2 regions of the Roseateles sp. GW823-FHT07B05 genome follow, and region 1 is predicted to be linked to the other one. Evidence: predicted binding sites of a transcription regulator. Region 1 holds the regulator's gene; the other holds the start of a gene.
What was found. The regulator FNR, encoded in region 1, switches genes on or off when oxygen is low (the NO sensors DNR and NnrR bind a similar motif). The targets are predictions, from matches to a motif close to TTGATNNNNATCAA.

Region 1 (7,655 bases):
AACGCGCCCGGCCCGGCGCCGTTCGACGGCGATGGCGACTGGCGCCGCGAGATCATCAGCCGCAGCCCGCGCATGGCCGAGGTGCTGGCCGAGGCGCGGCTGGTGGCCGCCACCGACGCCAGCGTGCTCATCAGCGGCGACAGTGGCACCGGCAAGGAGCTGCTGGCCCGGGCCCTGCACCGCGCCAGCCCGCGGGCCGGCAAGCCCTTCATCGCCGTGAACTGCGGCGCCATCCCCGAGGCGCTGCTGGAGTCGGAGCTGTTCGGCCATGTGAAGGGCGCCTTCACCGGCGCGCAGGGCCACCGCCAGGGGCTGATCCCGGCGGCGCACGGCGGCACGGTGTTCCTGGACGAGATCGGCGACATGCCGCTGGCGCTGCAGGTGAAGCTGCTGCGCGTGCTGCAGGAGCGCGTCGTGCGGCCGGTGGGCAGCAACGACGCGGTGGCGGTGGACGTGCGCGTGCTGTCGGCCACGCACCGCGACCTGGAGCTGGCAATGGCCGAGGGGCAGTTCCGGCCCGACCTGTACTACCGGCTCAACGTCGTGCGGCTGGCGCTGCCGGCGCTGGGCGAGCGCCGCGAGGACATCGCGTTGCTGGCGCAGCACTTCCTCGCCGCGCTGGCCGCGCGCCACCACAAGCGTGTGAAGGGCTTTGCGCCCGACGCGCTGGAGGCGCTGGTGACGGCGCCGTGGCCCGGCAACGTGCGCCAGCTCTACAACGTCGTCGAGCAGGTCTGCGTGCTGGCGACGGCGCCGCTGGTGCCGCTGGCGCAGGTGCAGCGGGCGCTGCAGATGCCGTCGGCCGAGGTGCTGAACTACCAGCAGGCCAAGCAGCGCTTCGAGCGCGACTACCTGAACCGCTTGCTCAGGCTGACCTCCGGCCATGTCGCCGAGGCCGCGCGGCTGGCCGACCGCAACCGCAGCGAGTTCTACCGGCTGATGCAGAAGCACGGGCTGGACCCGCAGCTGTTCCGCGACGACCCCCAAGATGCGGCGTCGGATTTCAGCGACAGCAAAAGGTCCGGTGAATCAGGCACTTAGCCCGCGCGGCGCCGGGCCTGTCGCCAGGCGGCGACAGAATCGCCCGCCTGGCCGTGCCAACCCGGCTCGCAAGAGAGTCAAGTGGTTGATATGAAAGGAGAAGTCGGGGCTGGCACGGCTGTTGCGCTGAGGGTGTCGTGGTGCCGATCCGGTGCCGCGTTTTATCCACGCATCCTCAGGAGATACGCATGCAACACGCTTCCACCTTTGCCCGCCTGCTGACCGCCACCCTGACGGCGACGGCCCTGTCCACCGCCTTCGCCGCCGACCCGGCCCCGGCGCCCGCCGGTCAGGCGCCGCAGGCCCAGCCTGCGGACGCCGCCGCTGTTGCCGCCCAGGCCGCGGCCGTGCTGCAGCAGGACAAGGACCTGCAGACCCTGCCGCTGACCGTCAGCAGCACCGACAGCGGCGTCGTCATCGTGAAGGGCGCGGCCCCCAGCGCCGAACTGGCCCAGAAGGCCATCAAGCTCGTCGCCGCCGTCCCCGGCGTGAAGGAAGTGCGCAACGAGATCAAGGTCGGCTGACCTCACCGCTCGTGACTTCAAGGCCCCGCGCACGCCGCGGGGCTTTTTCTTTTTTGCATTGGGGCCGAGCGCCGGGCCTGCCATGGGCCAGAGGCCCATGGCGTTCCGTAGGCACAAGCAGTCCGCAGGGACTGCTTGTGTCCGACTCCACCCCGCAAGCCGGCCCCCTTGGGCGATGTGCGAGCGGGGCCACCCCCGCGATCATCGCCGTCCCCTCGGGGGCTGAGGCCGGACACGACAAGTCCTCAGGACTTGTCGTGCCTGCCGAAGGGCAGCCGCTCCGTCGGCTGCGCGGTCTGCAAGACCGCCCGGGCTTGCCCGCGTTCAGCGGCAAGCGCGGGCGAGGGGCCTCAACTCAACACCGGCTGTTGTTGACGAGCGCCTGCAGCCCCGCCTGGTTCAGGATGCGCAGCTGCCGCTGCTTCACCTCCATCAGCCCCTCGTCCTGGAAGCGCGAGAACGTGCGGCTCACGGTCTCCAGCTTCAGGCCCAGGTAGCTGCCGATCTCCTCGCGCGTCATGCGCAGCACGAGGCTGGACGCCGAGAACCCGCGCGCCTGCAACCGCTGCGTCAGGTTCAGCAGGAAGGCGGCCAGCCGCTCCTCCGCGCGCATGTTGCCCAGCAGCAGCATGACGCCGTGATCGCGCACGATCTCGCGGCTCATGATCTTGTGGAACTGGTGCTGCAGCACCGTGAACTCGCGCGACAGGTCTTCCAGCTGCGCGTAGGGGATGACGCAGACCGACGAGTCCTCCAGCGCGACGGCGTCGCAGTGGTGGTGGTCGCTGCTGATGCCGTCCAGCCCCAGCAGCTCGCCGGCCATCTGGAAGCCGGTCACCTGATCGCGGCCGTCCTCGCTGCCCACGCAGGTCTTGAAGAAGCCGGTGCGCACCGCGTACAGCGCCTCGAAGCGCTCGCCGTTGCGGAACAGGTGGTCGCCCCGTGCCACCGAGCGGCGCTTGGCGACCAGGCCGTCCAGCTGCTGCAGCTCGCCCGAATTCAGGCCAACGGGCAGGCACAGCTCGCGCAGGTTGCAGCTGGCGCAGGCGACCTTCAGCGGCTCGATGGCGGGCAGTGTCGACGGTTCGGATGCGGGCGACGCGCGCATCGGGCAGGGTTGGGTCGTCAGCATGTGGGGCATTCTTCGCCAGGCGACCCGCCCCGGCCTTGACCTGCGTCAAGGCCGGGGCGGGGCTGGCTCGGCAAAGTGGCGACATGGCTGCTGTGACCGATCGTCCTCCCCAACTCGAACTTGAGCTTGCCGACCTGCTGCGCCGACACGACGTGGCCGGACCGCGCTACACGTCCTACCCGACGGCGGACCGCTTCGTCGAGGCCCACCAGGGTGCGCAACACCTGCAGGCGCTGCGACAGCGCGGCACGGTGCAGCCGCTGTCGGTGTACGTGCACATCCCGTTCTGCGAGCAGCTCTGCTACTACTGCGCCTGCAACAAGATCATCACCAAGCACCACGACCGTGCCGCGCCCTACCTGGCCGCGCTGGGCCGTGAGGTGGACCTGGTGGCCGATGCGCTCGCCGCCGGGGCCGGTGGCATCGCGCCGGTGTCGCAGCTGCACCTGGGCGGCGGCTCGCCCACCTTCCTGTCCGACGCCGAGCTGGGCGAGCTGATGGAGATGCTGCGGCGCCGCTTCAAGCTGCTGCCGGGCGCCGAGCTGTCCATCGAGGTGGACCCGCGCACGGTGGACCTGGCCCGGCTGGCCCACCTGCGGCTGCTGGGCTTCAACCGGCTGTCGTTCGGCGTGCAGGACTTCGACGCCGCCGTGCAGAAGGCCGTTCACCGCGTGCAGCCGCTGGAGCAGGTGGCCGCGCTGATGCAGCACGCCCGCGAACTGGGCTTCTCGTCCACCAACGTGGACTTGATCTACGGCCTGCCGCTGCAGACGCCCGCCAGCTTCGCCCGCACCATCGCGCAGGTGGCCGAGCTGCGGCCCGACCGCATCGCGATGTATGCCTACGCCCACCTGCCGCAGCGCTTCAAGCCACAGCGCCGCATCGTCGCCGAGCTGCTGCCGCCCGCGGGCGACAAGCTGGCCATGCTGTCGGGTGCCATCAGCGCGCTGCTGGGCGAGGGCTACACCTACATCGGTATGGACCACTTCGCGCTGCCGGACGACCCGCTGGCCATCGCCAAGCGCCAGGGCCTGCTGCACCGCGGCTTCCAGGGCTACTCGACGCAGCCCGACTGCGACCTCGTGGGCCTGGGCGTCTCTGCCATCAGCCGCGTGGGGGCCTCCTACGCGCAGAACGCCAAGACGCTGGCCGAGTACGAGGATGCGCTGAACCAGCAGCAGCTGCCTGTGCAGCGCGGCCTGGCGCTGACGCGTGACGACCTGCTGCGCCGTGCCGTCATCATGGCGCTGATGTGCCAGGGGCGCGTGGAGTACGAGTCCATCGCGGCGTCCTACCTCGTCGACGTGCCGACCTACTTCGAGCCCGAGCTGGCGCGGCTGACGCAGCTGGCGGGGCAGGGCCTCGTCGTGCTGGAGCCGGGCGCCATCCAGGTGACGCCATTGGGCTGGTACTTCGTGCGCGCCGTGGCCGCGGTGTTCGACCGCTATCTGCAGGCGGACGCGAGCCGGGAGCGTTTCTCCAAGATCATCTGATGGCCGGTGACCTCGCGCTCGTCGTGTCGGCCACGCTGATGGGCCTGGCCGGCATGCCGCATTGCGCGGCCATGTGCAGCGCGCCCTGCGCGCTGGCAGGCGGCCCGAAGCCGGCGCGGCTGCTGGCCGGGCGGGTGCTGGGCTACACGGCCGGCGGCGTCGTCGCGGCGGCCTCGGCCGAGGCGCTGGCGCGGGCGTCGCAGAGCGTGGCGCTGCTGCAGCCCGCCTGGGCGCTGCTGCAGGCGGCGCTGCTGCTGTTCGGCCTGCTGCTGTTGCTGCAAGGGCGCGTGCCGGCCTGGCTGGGCGCCGTGCGCTGGCGGCCGCAGCCGCGCCACGCGTTTGCCACCGGGCTGGCCTGGGTGGCCATGCCCTGCGGGCTGCTGCATGCGGCGCTGCTGCTGGCGGGGCTGTCGGGCTCGCCGCTGAGCGGCGGCGCGGCGATGGCGGGCTTTGCGCTGGCCAGCACGCCGGGGCTGGTGGTCGCGCCGCTGTGGCGCGCGCGGCTGCTGAAGCGCGGGCCGGCCGGCGACGTGCTGGCGCTGCGCCTGGCCGGGCTGATGCTGGCGCTGGGCGCGGGCTGGGGGCTGGCGCACGGCGTGTGGCAGCGCGTCATGCTGGCCTGCTGACGCGGGCCATAAACTCGCCGCATCCTTGTCCTCGCATCGCTGCGAAAGCGCTACGCCATGTCCCAACACCTCCACGTGCCCGAAGGCGGCCAGAAGATCACCGTCAACGCCGACTTCTCGCTGAACGTGCCGCACAACCCCATCATCCCGTTCATCGAGGGTGACGGCACCGGGCTGGACATCACGCCGGTCATGCTGAAGGTCGTGGATGCCGCCGTCGCCAAGGCCTATGGCGGCGCCCGCAAGATCCACTGGATGGAGATCTACGCCGGCGAGAAGAGCACGCGCGTCTACGGCCCCGACGTGTGGCTGCCCGACGAGACGCTGCAGGCCGTGAAGGACTACATCGTCTCCATCAAGGGCCCGCTGACGACGCCGGTGGGCGGCGGCATCCGCTCGCTGAACGTGACGCTGCGCCAGGAGCTGGACCTGTACGTCTGCCTGCGCCCCGTGCAGTACTTCGACGGTGTGCCCAGCCCCGTGAAAGAGCCGCACAAGGTCGACATGGTCATCTTCCGCGAGAACTCGGAGGACATCTACGCCGGCATCGAGTACGAGGCCGGCAGTGACAAGGCGAAGAAGCTCATCGCCTTCCTGCGCGACGAACTCGGCGCCAAGAAGGTGCGCTTCCCCGAGACGTCGGGCATCGGCATCAAGCCCGTCAGCCGCGAGGGCACCGAGCGCCTGGTGCGCAAGGCCATCCAGTACGCCATCGACAACGACAAGCCGTCGGTCACGCTGGTGCACAAGGGCAACATCATGAAGTTCACGGAAGGCGCCTTCCGCGACTGGGGCTATGCGCTGGCGCAGAAGGAATTCGGCGCCGAGCCCATCGACGGCGGCCCGTGGTGCCGCCTCAAGAACCCGCGCACCGGCAAGCTCATCACGATCAAGGACGTCATCGCCGACGCCTTCCTGCAGCAGATCATGCTGCGCCCGGCCGAGTACAGCGTCATCGCGACGCTGAACCTCAACGGCGACTACATCTCCGACGCGCTGGCCGCGCAGGTGGGCGGCATCGGCATCGCGCCGGGCGCCAACATGAGCGACTCGGTGGCGATGTTCGAGGCCACGCACGGCACGGCGCCCAAGTACGCCGGCAAGGACTACGTGAACCCCGGCTCCTCCATCCTGTCCGCCGAGATGATGCTGCGCCACATCGGCTGGACCGAGGCGGCCGACCTCATCATCGCGTCGATGGAAAAGGCCATCCTCAGCAAGAAGGTCACCTACGACTTCGCGCGGCTGATGGACGGCGCGACGCAGGTATCGTGCTCGGGCTTCGGGCAGGTCATGGTCGACTGCATGGCCTGATGCCGGCGGGCACCGCCCGCGGCCCCTCGCGCAAGCCCATCGCCGGTGACGTCGATGGGCTTCTCGCTTTCTGAACCGGCGCGGTCCGCGGCTCGCTAAGCTGCACGGCAAGCACGAAGGAGCCCCCCATGGAACTCGATCCCCAAGGCCTGGCGACGCGCCGCGCGGTGCTGGGCGACGCCTACGTCGACGCCGCGCTGGCCAAGGTCACGCCGTTCACCGCGCCGCTGCAGGAGCTCGTCACGCGCCACGCCTGGGGCAACACCTGGCAGCGCGACGGCATCGACCTGCGCACGCGCAGCATCGTCACCGTGAGCATGCTGGTGGCGCTGGGCCGCATGCACGAGTTGAAGACCCATGTGCGCGGCGCGCTGAACAACGGCGTGACGGTCGAGGAGCTGCAGGAGATCTTCCTGCACGCGAGCGTCTACTGCGGCTTCCCGGCGGCCGTGGACGCGTTCCGCGCGGCGGCCGAGGTGGTCGACGGCGCCAGCGGCTGACCGTGCGCCAAGCGTGGCTGGCCTGACCTGGGGGTGGGTCAGCCGGCGCGGGCGACGCCCGCCAACAAAAAGGGGCGCCTGCGGCGCCCCTTGTCGGTCGTGGTGGGACCTCAGCTCAGCGCCGCCAGTGCGGCGTTGAACGTCGCGCTCGGGCGCATGACGACGTCCAGCTTGGCTGCGTCCGGCAGGAAGTAGCCGCCGATGTCCACCGGCTTGCCCTGCACCGCCTTCAGCTCGTCGGCGATCTTGGCTTCGTTGGCGGCCAGCGTCTCGGCCACGGCCTTGAACTTGGCGGCCAGCTCGGCGTCCTCGGTCTGCGAGGCCAGTTCCTGCGCCCAGTACAGCGTCAGGTAGAAGTGGCTGCCGCGGTTGTCGATTTCGCCGGTCTTGGGGCTGGGACCCTTGCCGTTGTCCATCAGCTTGCCGGTGGCGGCGTCCAGCGCCTTGGCCAGCAGCGTCGCCCTGGTATTGCCGGTCTTCAGGCCCAGCTCTTCCAGGCTCACGGCCAGCGCCAGGAACTCGCCCAGCGAGTCCCAGCGCAGGTGGTTCTCTTCCACCAGCTGCTGCACGTGCTTGGGCGCGGAGCCGCCGGCACCCGTCTCGTACATGCCGCCGCCGGCCATCAGCGGCACGATGGACAGCATCTTGGCCGACGTGCCCAGTTCCATGATGGGGAACAGGTCGGTCAGGTAGTCGCGCAGGATGTTGCCGGTGGCGCTGATGGTGTCCAGGCCGCGGATGACGCGCTCCAGCGTGTAACGCATCGCGCGCACCTGGCTCATGATCTGGATGTCCAGGCCGGTCGTGTCGTGCTCGTGCAGGTACATCTTGACCTTGCGGATCAGCTGCGCCTCGTGCGGGCGGTAGCTGTCCAGCCAGAAGACCACCGGCATGCCCGAGTTGCGGGCGCGGTTGACGGCCAGCTTGACCCAGTCGCGGATGGCGGCGTCCTTGCACTGGCACATGCGCCAGATGTCACCCTGCTCGACGTTCTGGCTCAGCAGCACCTCGCCCGTTTCCAGGTC
Region 2 (7,655 bases), on a different contig from region 1:
CGCGACGGCCACGCGCCGCCGCAGCCGCTGGCGGCCGGCGACGGCGCCCGCCCCTCGCCGGTGCTGAGCCTGCTGAGCGTGGGCGAGGGCGAGGTGTGGGTGGGCCGCGTCACGGGCGTGGAGCTGCGCGCCACCGACGGCCGGCTGCTGCAGCTGCTCAAGCGCAACCAGCGCCGCCCGTGGACGCTGGGCGGCACCGACTTCCACGCGCTGCTGCGCGACCGCGCCGGCACGCTATGGGTGGGCGGCTACGGCGGCGGCCTGCAGCGCTACGACCCCGAGAACCAGGCCCTGTGGGTGCGCCGCCAGGACGACGACCCCACCAGCCCGCTGGCCGACACCGACGTGCGCAGCGTGCTGCAGCTGGGCAGCGGCGAGATCTGGCTGGGCACGCTGGAGCGCGGCATCGCCGTGCTGGACCCGCAGCTGCACCTGACCGGCGCGATCCGGCCCGACGCCCGCTTCAACGGCCTCGTCGCCGCGCTGGCGCAGGCGGGCGACGGCAGCGTCTGGGCCGGCACCGAGAGCGGCCAGCTGTTCCGCTTCGACGCGCAGCGCCGCCTGCGCGAGGTGCGCTCCACCGGCCAGGCACGCGTGCGCCGGCTGCTGGCCGGCCGCGACGGCACGCTGTGGGTGGGCACGGCGGACGGCCTGCATCGCCTGGCCGCCGGCGCCGCCGAGCTGGACCGCCTGCCGCTGGCCGGCGGCAAGCGCCTGGGCGGCAACGTCAACGCGATGATCGAGAGCGCCGACGGCCAGCTGTGGGTGGGTGCCGAGGCCGGGCTGTTCCGGCTCGTCGGCGGCGAGCTGCAGCCGGCCGGCGCCGGCCTGCCGCAGGAGGGCGTGCTGGGCCTGCTGATGGACGCCCGCGACACGCTGTGGGTGGACACCAGCGCCGGCCTGTTCCGCCGCCCGCCTGGGGCGGCGTTCGAACGCGTGGACCTGCACCGCGGCACGCAGGAGCGCAGCTTCGGCGCCAACCTGCTGGCCGACACGCAGGGCCGCATCTGGACGCACCGCGGCATGGTCGACCCCGCCACCGACCTCTACACCGAGTTCGGCAGGATCGACGGCGTGGACATCGGCACCGGCTGGTTCCGCGCCTACGGCCAGTTGGCCGACGGCCGCATGCTGTTCGGCGGCAGCACCGGGCTGCTGGTGGTGGAGCCGGGTCATTTCAGGCGCTGGGACTTCCAGCCGCCCATCGTCGCGACCGAGCTGCGCATCGACAGCCGCCGCCGGCCACTGGGGCTGCTGCGCGAGGGGCTGACGCTGACCTCGCGGCAACGCGCGTTCTCGGTGGAGTTCGCAGCGCTGGACTACAGCGCGCCGGCCCAGAACGTCTACCGCTACCGGCTGCTGGGCTACGACGACGACTGGATCACCACCGGCGCCGAGCTGCGCCTGGCCAGCTACGCCAACCTCTCCCCCGGCCGCTACACGCTGCAGGTGCAGGGCAGCAACCGCCTGGGCGACTGGACCGACCAGCCGCTGCTGATCGACGTGGAAGTGCAGCCCGCCTGGTGGCAGACCTGGTGGGCCCGGCTGCTGGGCGGGCTGCTGGCCGTGCTGGGTGTCTACGGCCTGGTGCAGTGGCGCACGCGCGCGCTGGAACGCCGCCAGGCCGAGCTGGAGCGGCGCGTGCAGGAGCGCACCGCCGAGCTGGAGGCGCTGTCGGAGGTGCTGAAGGAATCCAGCCTCAGCGACCCGCTGACCGGCCTGCACAACCGCCGCTACCTGACCCAGCACATCGACGCCGACATCGCGGTGGCGCTGCGCCGCCATGCCGCCGGCGGCGCGCCGTCGGACAACGGCGACCTCGTCTTCATGCTGGTGGACGTGGACCACTTCAAGCTCGTCAACGACCGCCACGGCCATTCGGCCGGCGACGCCGTGCTGGTGCAGATGCGCGAGCGGCTGCGCGAGGTGTGCCGCGACAGCGACCACGTCGTGCGCTGGGGCGGCGAGGAGTTCCTCGTCGTGGCCCGCGACGGCTCGCGCGAGCACGCGGCCGACCTGGCCGAGCGCATGCGCCGCGCCGTTTCCGGCCGTCCCTTCGTGCTGCCCGACGGCCAGACGGTGACGCGCAGCTGCTCCATCGGCTTCGCCTGCTTCCCGCTGGCGCCCGCCCACCCGCAGGCGCTGGACTGGGGCACCCTCATCGACGTGGCCGACGGCGCGCTCTACGAGGCCAAGCGCAGCGGCCGCGACCGCTGGGTGGGCGTCGTCAGCGCCGACCCCGGCCTGGACGCCGACGCGCTGCGCGAGCTGCTGGGCCGCCCACCCGTGGAGTGGCTGGCCAGCGAACGGCTGCGCGTGCTCAGGAGCGCACGCTCGCAGCGATAGGCGGCCCCCACCCGAACGGCGCCGGCAGCGCTGCCAGGATGCGCTCGCGCAGCGGCGCGTAGGCGGCGTCCACCGCCTGGCCGGGGCGCGGCGCGAGCGGGTCCTGGTGGCTGCCGAAGGCCTCGTCCAGCTCGGCCCAGTCGTCGGCGCCGAACACCTCGGCGGCGCGCGGCAGGATCTCGGTCTCCTCGCGCTTCATGTGGCGCAGGTAGCGCGCCGAGTACACGCGCAACTGCTCGGTGAACTTGTCGCGCCGGCTCTCGCCCATCTGCTCCCAGGCCAGCAGGCTGTGCTGCAGCGCGCGGATGGCGCGCTCGCCCTGGGCGTGGTCGGCCTCCAGGTCGTCCAGCGTGTCGCGCAGCGCCGGCGCCAGCGCGCGCAGCCGCGGGAACAGCAGCTCGCTTTCCTTTTTGTGATGCAGGCGTTCAGGGAATTCGTCGACATAGAACAGCATGGCCCGCAGCGCGCCGAAGTCCGGCGCGGCGCCGGCGTGGCGCTGCGCCTCCAGCAGCAGCGGCACCGTGCGCAGCATGGCCGCGAGGGCGTCGTGCTCGGCGCGGATGACGCGCACGGCCAGGGGCATGGGCGAGGGCAGCATGGCGCAAGCGTCGCTCCGCAGCGACGCCGCGGCCTTGCGTTGGATCAAGGCGCCGAAAGTCACCCCCGTAAAATCCCGTGTTTTGCTCCACCTGCTCAAGAAAGCCCCGGCCATGACCGCATCGACCGCCTCCCCCACCCTCATGGCCAACGCGATCCGCGCGCTGGCGATGGACGCCGTGCAGGCCGCCAACTCGGGCCACCCGGGCGCCCCCATGGGCATGGCGGACATCGCCGTCGCGCTGTGGGCCCGCCACCTCAAGCACAACCCGGCCAACCCGCACTGGGCCGACCGTGACCGCTTCGTGCTGTCCAACGGCCACGGTTCCATGCTGATCTACGCGCTGCTGCACCTGACGGGCTACGAGCTGCCCATCGAGGAGCTGAAGGCCTTCCGCCAACTGCACAGCAAGACGCCCGGCCACCCCGAGGTGGGCATCACCGCCGGCGTCGAGACGACCACCGGCCCGCTGGGCCAGGGCATCACGAACGCCGTGGGCCTGGCGCTGGCCGAGAAGCTGCTGGCCCGCGACTTCAACCGCGACGGCCACGAGATCGTCAACCACCACACCTACGCCTTCCTGGGCGACGGCTGCCTGATGGAAGGCATCTCCCACGAAGCCGCCGCGCTGGCCGGCGCCTGGAAGCTGAACAAGCTGATCGCCATCTACGACGACAACGGCATCTCCATCGACGGACAGGTCGCGCCCTGGTTCGTGGACGACACCGCCAAGCGCTTCCAGGCCTACGGCTGGAACGTCGTCGGCCCGGTGGACGGCCATGACGTGGACGCCGTGGACGACGCCATCGGCAAGGCCAAGCAGAGCACCGACAAGCCGACGCTCGTCATCGCCAAGACCCATATCGGCAAGGGCTCGCCCAACCGCGCCAACACCAGCAAGGCGCACGGCGAGCCGCTGGGCGCCGAGGAAATCAAGCTGACCCGCGAGGCGCTGGGCTGGACGCACGAGCCCTTCGTCGTGCCGCCCGAGGTCTACACAGCGTGGGACCACAAGTCCGCCGGCGACCGCGTCGAGAGCGAGTGGGACGTGCGCTTCGACGCCTACGCCGAAGCCCACCCCGAGCTGGCCGCCGAGTTCCAGCGCCGCATGGCCGGCGTGCTGCCCGCCGACTTTGCGCAGATCGCCGTGGACGCCGTCGTCAAGGCCCACGCCGACGCGCAGACCGTCGCCAGCCGCAAGGCCAGCCAGATCGCGCTGGAGGCCTTCACCGCCAAGCTGCCCGAGATGCTGGGCGGCAGCGCCGACCTGACCGGCTCCAACCTGACCAACACCAGCTCGACGCCCAACCTGCGCTTCGACGCTGACGGCAAGCCCAACAACGGCCGCCACATCAACTACGGCGTGCGCGAGTTCGGCATGGCCGCGATCATGAACGGCGTGGCCCTGCACGGCGGCTTCATCCCCTACGGCGGCACCTTCCTGACCTTCAGCGACTACAGCCGCAACGCCATCCGCATGGCCGCGCTGATGAAGACGCGCGTCATCCACGTGATGACGCACGACTCCATCGGCCTGGGCGAAGACGGCCCGACGCACCAGTCCATCGAGCATGTCGCCAGCCTGCGCCTGATCCCGGGCCTGGACGTCTGGCGCCCGGCCGACACGACCGAGACCGTCGTCGCCTGGACCATGGCGCTGGGCAACGCGCAGCGCCCCAGCCTGCTGGCGCTGTCGCGCCAGAACCTGGCCTACTCGCCCAAGACCAACGTCGACGAGATCGCCAAGGGCGCCTACGTGCTGGCCGAGCCGGCCAAGGGCAAGGCCAAGGCCGTCATCATCGCCACCGGCTCGGAAGTGCAGCTGGCGCTGGCCGCGCAGAAGCTGCTGGCCGACGAGGGCGTGAAGGTGCGCGTCGTCTCGATGCCGTCCACCAACGTGTTCGACCGCCAGGACAAGGACTACAAGAAGAGCGTGCTGCCCAAGGGCCTGCCGCGCGTGGCGGTGGAGATGGGCGTCAGCGACTTCTGGTGGAAGTACGGCGTGGACGCCGTCGTCGGCATCGACACCTTCGGCGAATCGGCCCCGGCACCGGTGCTGTTCAAGCACTTCGGCTTCACGCCCGAGAACGTCGCGGCGACCGTGAAGGCCGTGCTGAAGAAGAAGTAACTAACTCACTGCATCAGCGGCCTGAAGCCTCCCGGAGCCTGCCATCATGCGGGCCGGGAGGAATCAAGATGCACATCAGCATCCGGCGGTCGTTGACCGCTTCTTGCGCTGGTCTGGCGCTCTTCGGCAGCGGAGCTGCTCATGCAGATGACGCGGCGGCGCCAGGTCTTCGGCCGGTCGACAAATCGGCGGAACACCTGGCCTGTCTGAAAGTGCAGGTGCCGGCGGTGCTGAACGCCGCGGCGCCCGCCGACGGCGAACCGCGGCTGCTGCGGGCCCGGCTGGTCTTCACGGCCGCCGATGCCGCGCCCACGGTCACCTGGCTGTGGAAGGGCGATGACACCACGGCCGACTTGCTGACGTCGGCGCTGCGCGCATCGCGCATGCCCTGCCTCGAAAGCCCGGCCCGGCAGGGCGTGGTGCAGGAGTTCTGGTGGACGCCCGGCACGGGCGCGCTGACGGCTGGCGAGGCCTGGCCGTTGTGGGCGAAACGGCAGGCGCCCGATGAGCCGCTCTGCTACGTGAAGCCGGCCGGCGGCCTGCCCGTGAGCCAGCAGCCCCCGGCCCCCTCCAAGGTGCTGTTCAAGTTCCGCTTCATGCAGGCCGGCGAGCCTCCCGAGGTGGAGATCGAGCACCGCACGGGCGCAGCGATCTTCGCGATGGACACGCGGCGCTACGTCCGCCGATACCAGGCCTGCGCCGATGGCCGGACGAAGCTGGGCGCCTGGCACGAACAGATCTTCGAGGCCACGCCGCCTGGCGCCGTGCGCCCTCAGCCCAGGGCGTTCGAGCTGGACGAGTTCCTCGGGCGGGTCAAGGATGCCAAGGCCCTGCGCATCCGGTTCGACACCCGCACGATGAACTGCCCCTTCCAGGTCAGCCTGCAGATGTACCAGCCGGCCAGGAACAACCAGGCGTCCGTGGCGGGCTCTCGGGACGCCAATCGCCATGCCTTCCTGAGCTGGCTGGAGCGGCTGCGGCTGGACCTGCCGCCGGACGAAGAGGCGGCGCTGTTCTACGAGAAGGTGACGATCAACGTGCCCTGCCAGGTGGTGGACCTGAAATGAGGAACCTCGACATGCGCCAGTTGCTCATCGCCTGGGCCCTGGGGGCGTGCGCCCTGGGCGCTCATGCACAAGGCACTGCCGTTGCGGACAGCAGCGGCGAGGACATCCTGACCTGCCTGGTGCGGCCGGCGCAGCCACCGAAGTACCCTGCCAATGCGCTGGCCGCGCGCATGAACGGCCTGTACCGCGTGGAGCTGAACTTTCGCGACGCCCAAAGCCCACCCGACGTCAACGTCGTCTACAGCAGCGGAGGGGACGAACTGCGCGAGGTGGCGGAGGCTTACGCGCGGCAATTCCGGCTGCCCTGCCTGCCCGCAGGCCGCAAGGTCTCGGCGCTGCAGGAGATCGCCTTCAAGGCCGTCGATGCCGGCGGCGTGCAGACACCGCAGCCCATGAACCTGCCCTTGCCCCCGAGCGCGCAGCACAAGGCCTGCCTGATCATGCCGCCGCAACCGCCCAACTTCGGCGGCACGGCCGGGGCAAGCACGTTCGCCAGTGGCTTCAAGCCCGGGCCGACGACCGGCAACGTCGTCATGGAGCTGACCTTCACGGCACCAGACCAGCCGCCGCAGGCGAAGGTGCTCTACGCCTCCACGCACCGCGAACACCGCGATGACTGGCTGGACCATGTCAGCACCTACCGCGTGCCCTGCCTGAAGCCCGGCGAGCGCTTCGTCATGGAGCAGACGCTGCACCTGACGTTCAGCGAGAACAGCCCCAGCTACTCCTTCAAGGACGTGGGTCTGGTCGGCTTCCTGCGCATGGTCAAAAACGCCGAGGCCACGCCTGTCAACTTCAGCCTTGACACCATGGCCTGCCCATTCCGGGTGAAGTTCGAACTGGGCCGGCCGGCGCTGCGCAACCGCGTCACCGAGGTGGGCGAGACCAACCCCAACCGGCGCAGCTTCATCGCGTGGATGGAGGAGCTGGAGTTGAACCTCAAGCGGGAACAGTTCGAAAGCCTGCTGCGCGCGTCGATGTTCATCGACGTGCCCTGCGGCACGATCAAGCTGGGCTGACGGTCGTCCATGGAGATCCACGGCCAACTGGTGCTCGCACCCGATGCGCTAGCCGGCACGCGGGCGCCGGCGCTGTGGGCCTGCGTCGGCATCCTGGCGGTGGTGGCGCTGGCCTGCGGCGTGCAGGCCGGGCGCAGCGCGCCGCGCTGGACCGAGCTGCCGAGTTTCGAGGTGGTGCCGCTGGGCGTCGCCACGCTGCACACACAACGCACCGGCACCTATGCCACCGAGCCTGTCGCGCAGGGCGAGGCGCTGGTGCTGCCGTACAGCGAGTCGGCCCCGCCGGCGCTGGCGGCCGCCCGGGTGCCGCTGGAGGATGGCCACTGGGCGCTACGCATCCATGACGACCTGCAGCTGGGCACCATGCGCCAGCGCTCGCTGAACCGAGGCGGCCTGGCGTGGACGGTGACGTTGCTGGACAAGCAGGTCGTGCGCATCGCCTCGGCCGACGGCGAGCTGCTGGGCTACCGGGAGTTCGAGGACGCCTGGCAGCACCG

Region 2: a site for FNR is predicted at 2,979-2,992, ahead of AC1Q7O_RS09555 (hemerythrin domain-containing protein). Genes of this name have one in related genera too.

Annotation. Positions count from the first base shown of each region.
Region 1 covers NZ_JBXAGX010000001.1:1,024,329-1,031,983, forward strand. Annotated here, with positions in the region: gene AC1Q7O_RS04210 (sigma 54-interacting transcriptional regulator) at 1-1,041, shown strand, start outside; gene AC1Q7O_RS04215 (BON domain-containing protein) at 1,230-1,565, shown strand; gene fnr (fumarate/nitrate reduction transcriptional regulator Fnr) at 1,921-2,673, opposite strand; gene hemN (oxygen-independent coproporphyrinogen III oxidase) at 2,781-4,190, shown strand; gene AC1Q7O_RS04230 (urease accessory protein UreH domain-containing protein) at 4,190-4,816, shown strand; gene icd (NADP-dependent isocitrate dehydrogenase) at 4,874-6,130, shown strand; gene AC1Q7O_RS04240 (carboxymuconolactone decarboxylase family protein) at 6,259-6,630, shown strand; gene AC1Q7O_RS04245 (NADP-dependent isocitrate dehydrogenase) at 6,741-7,655, opposite strand, start outside.
Region 2 covers NZ_JBXAGX010000003.1:287,628-295,282, reverse strand. Annotated here, with positions in the region: gene AC1Q7O_RS09560 (ligand-binding sensor domain-containing diguanylate cyclase) at 1-2,346, shown strand, start outside; gene AC1Q7O_RS09555 (hemerythrin domain-containing protein) at 2,321-2,944, opposite strand; gene tkt (transketolase) at 3,057-5,072, shown strand; gene AC1Q7O_RS09545 (hypothetical protein) at 5,300-6,139, shown strand; gene AC1Q7O_RS09540 (energy transducer TonB) at 6,136-7,158, shown strand; gene AC1Q7O_RS09535 (hypothetical protein) at 7,168-7,655, shown strand, end outside.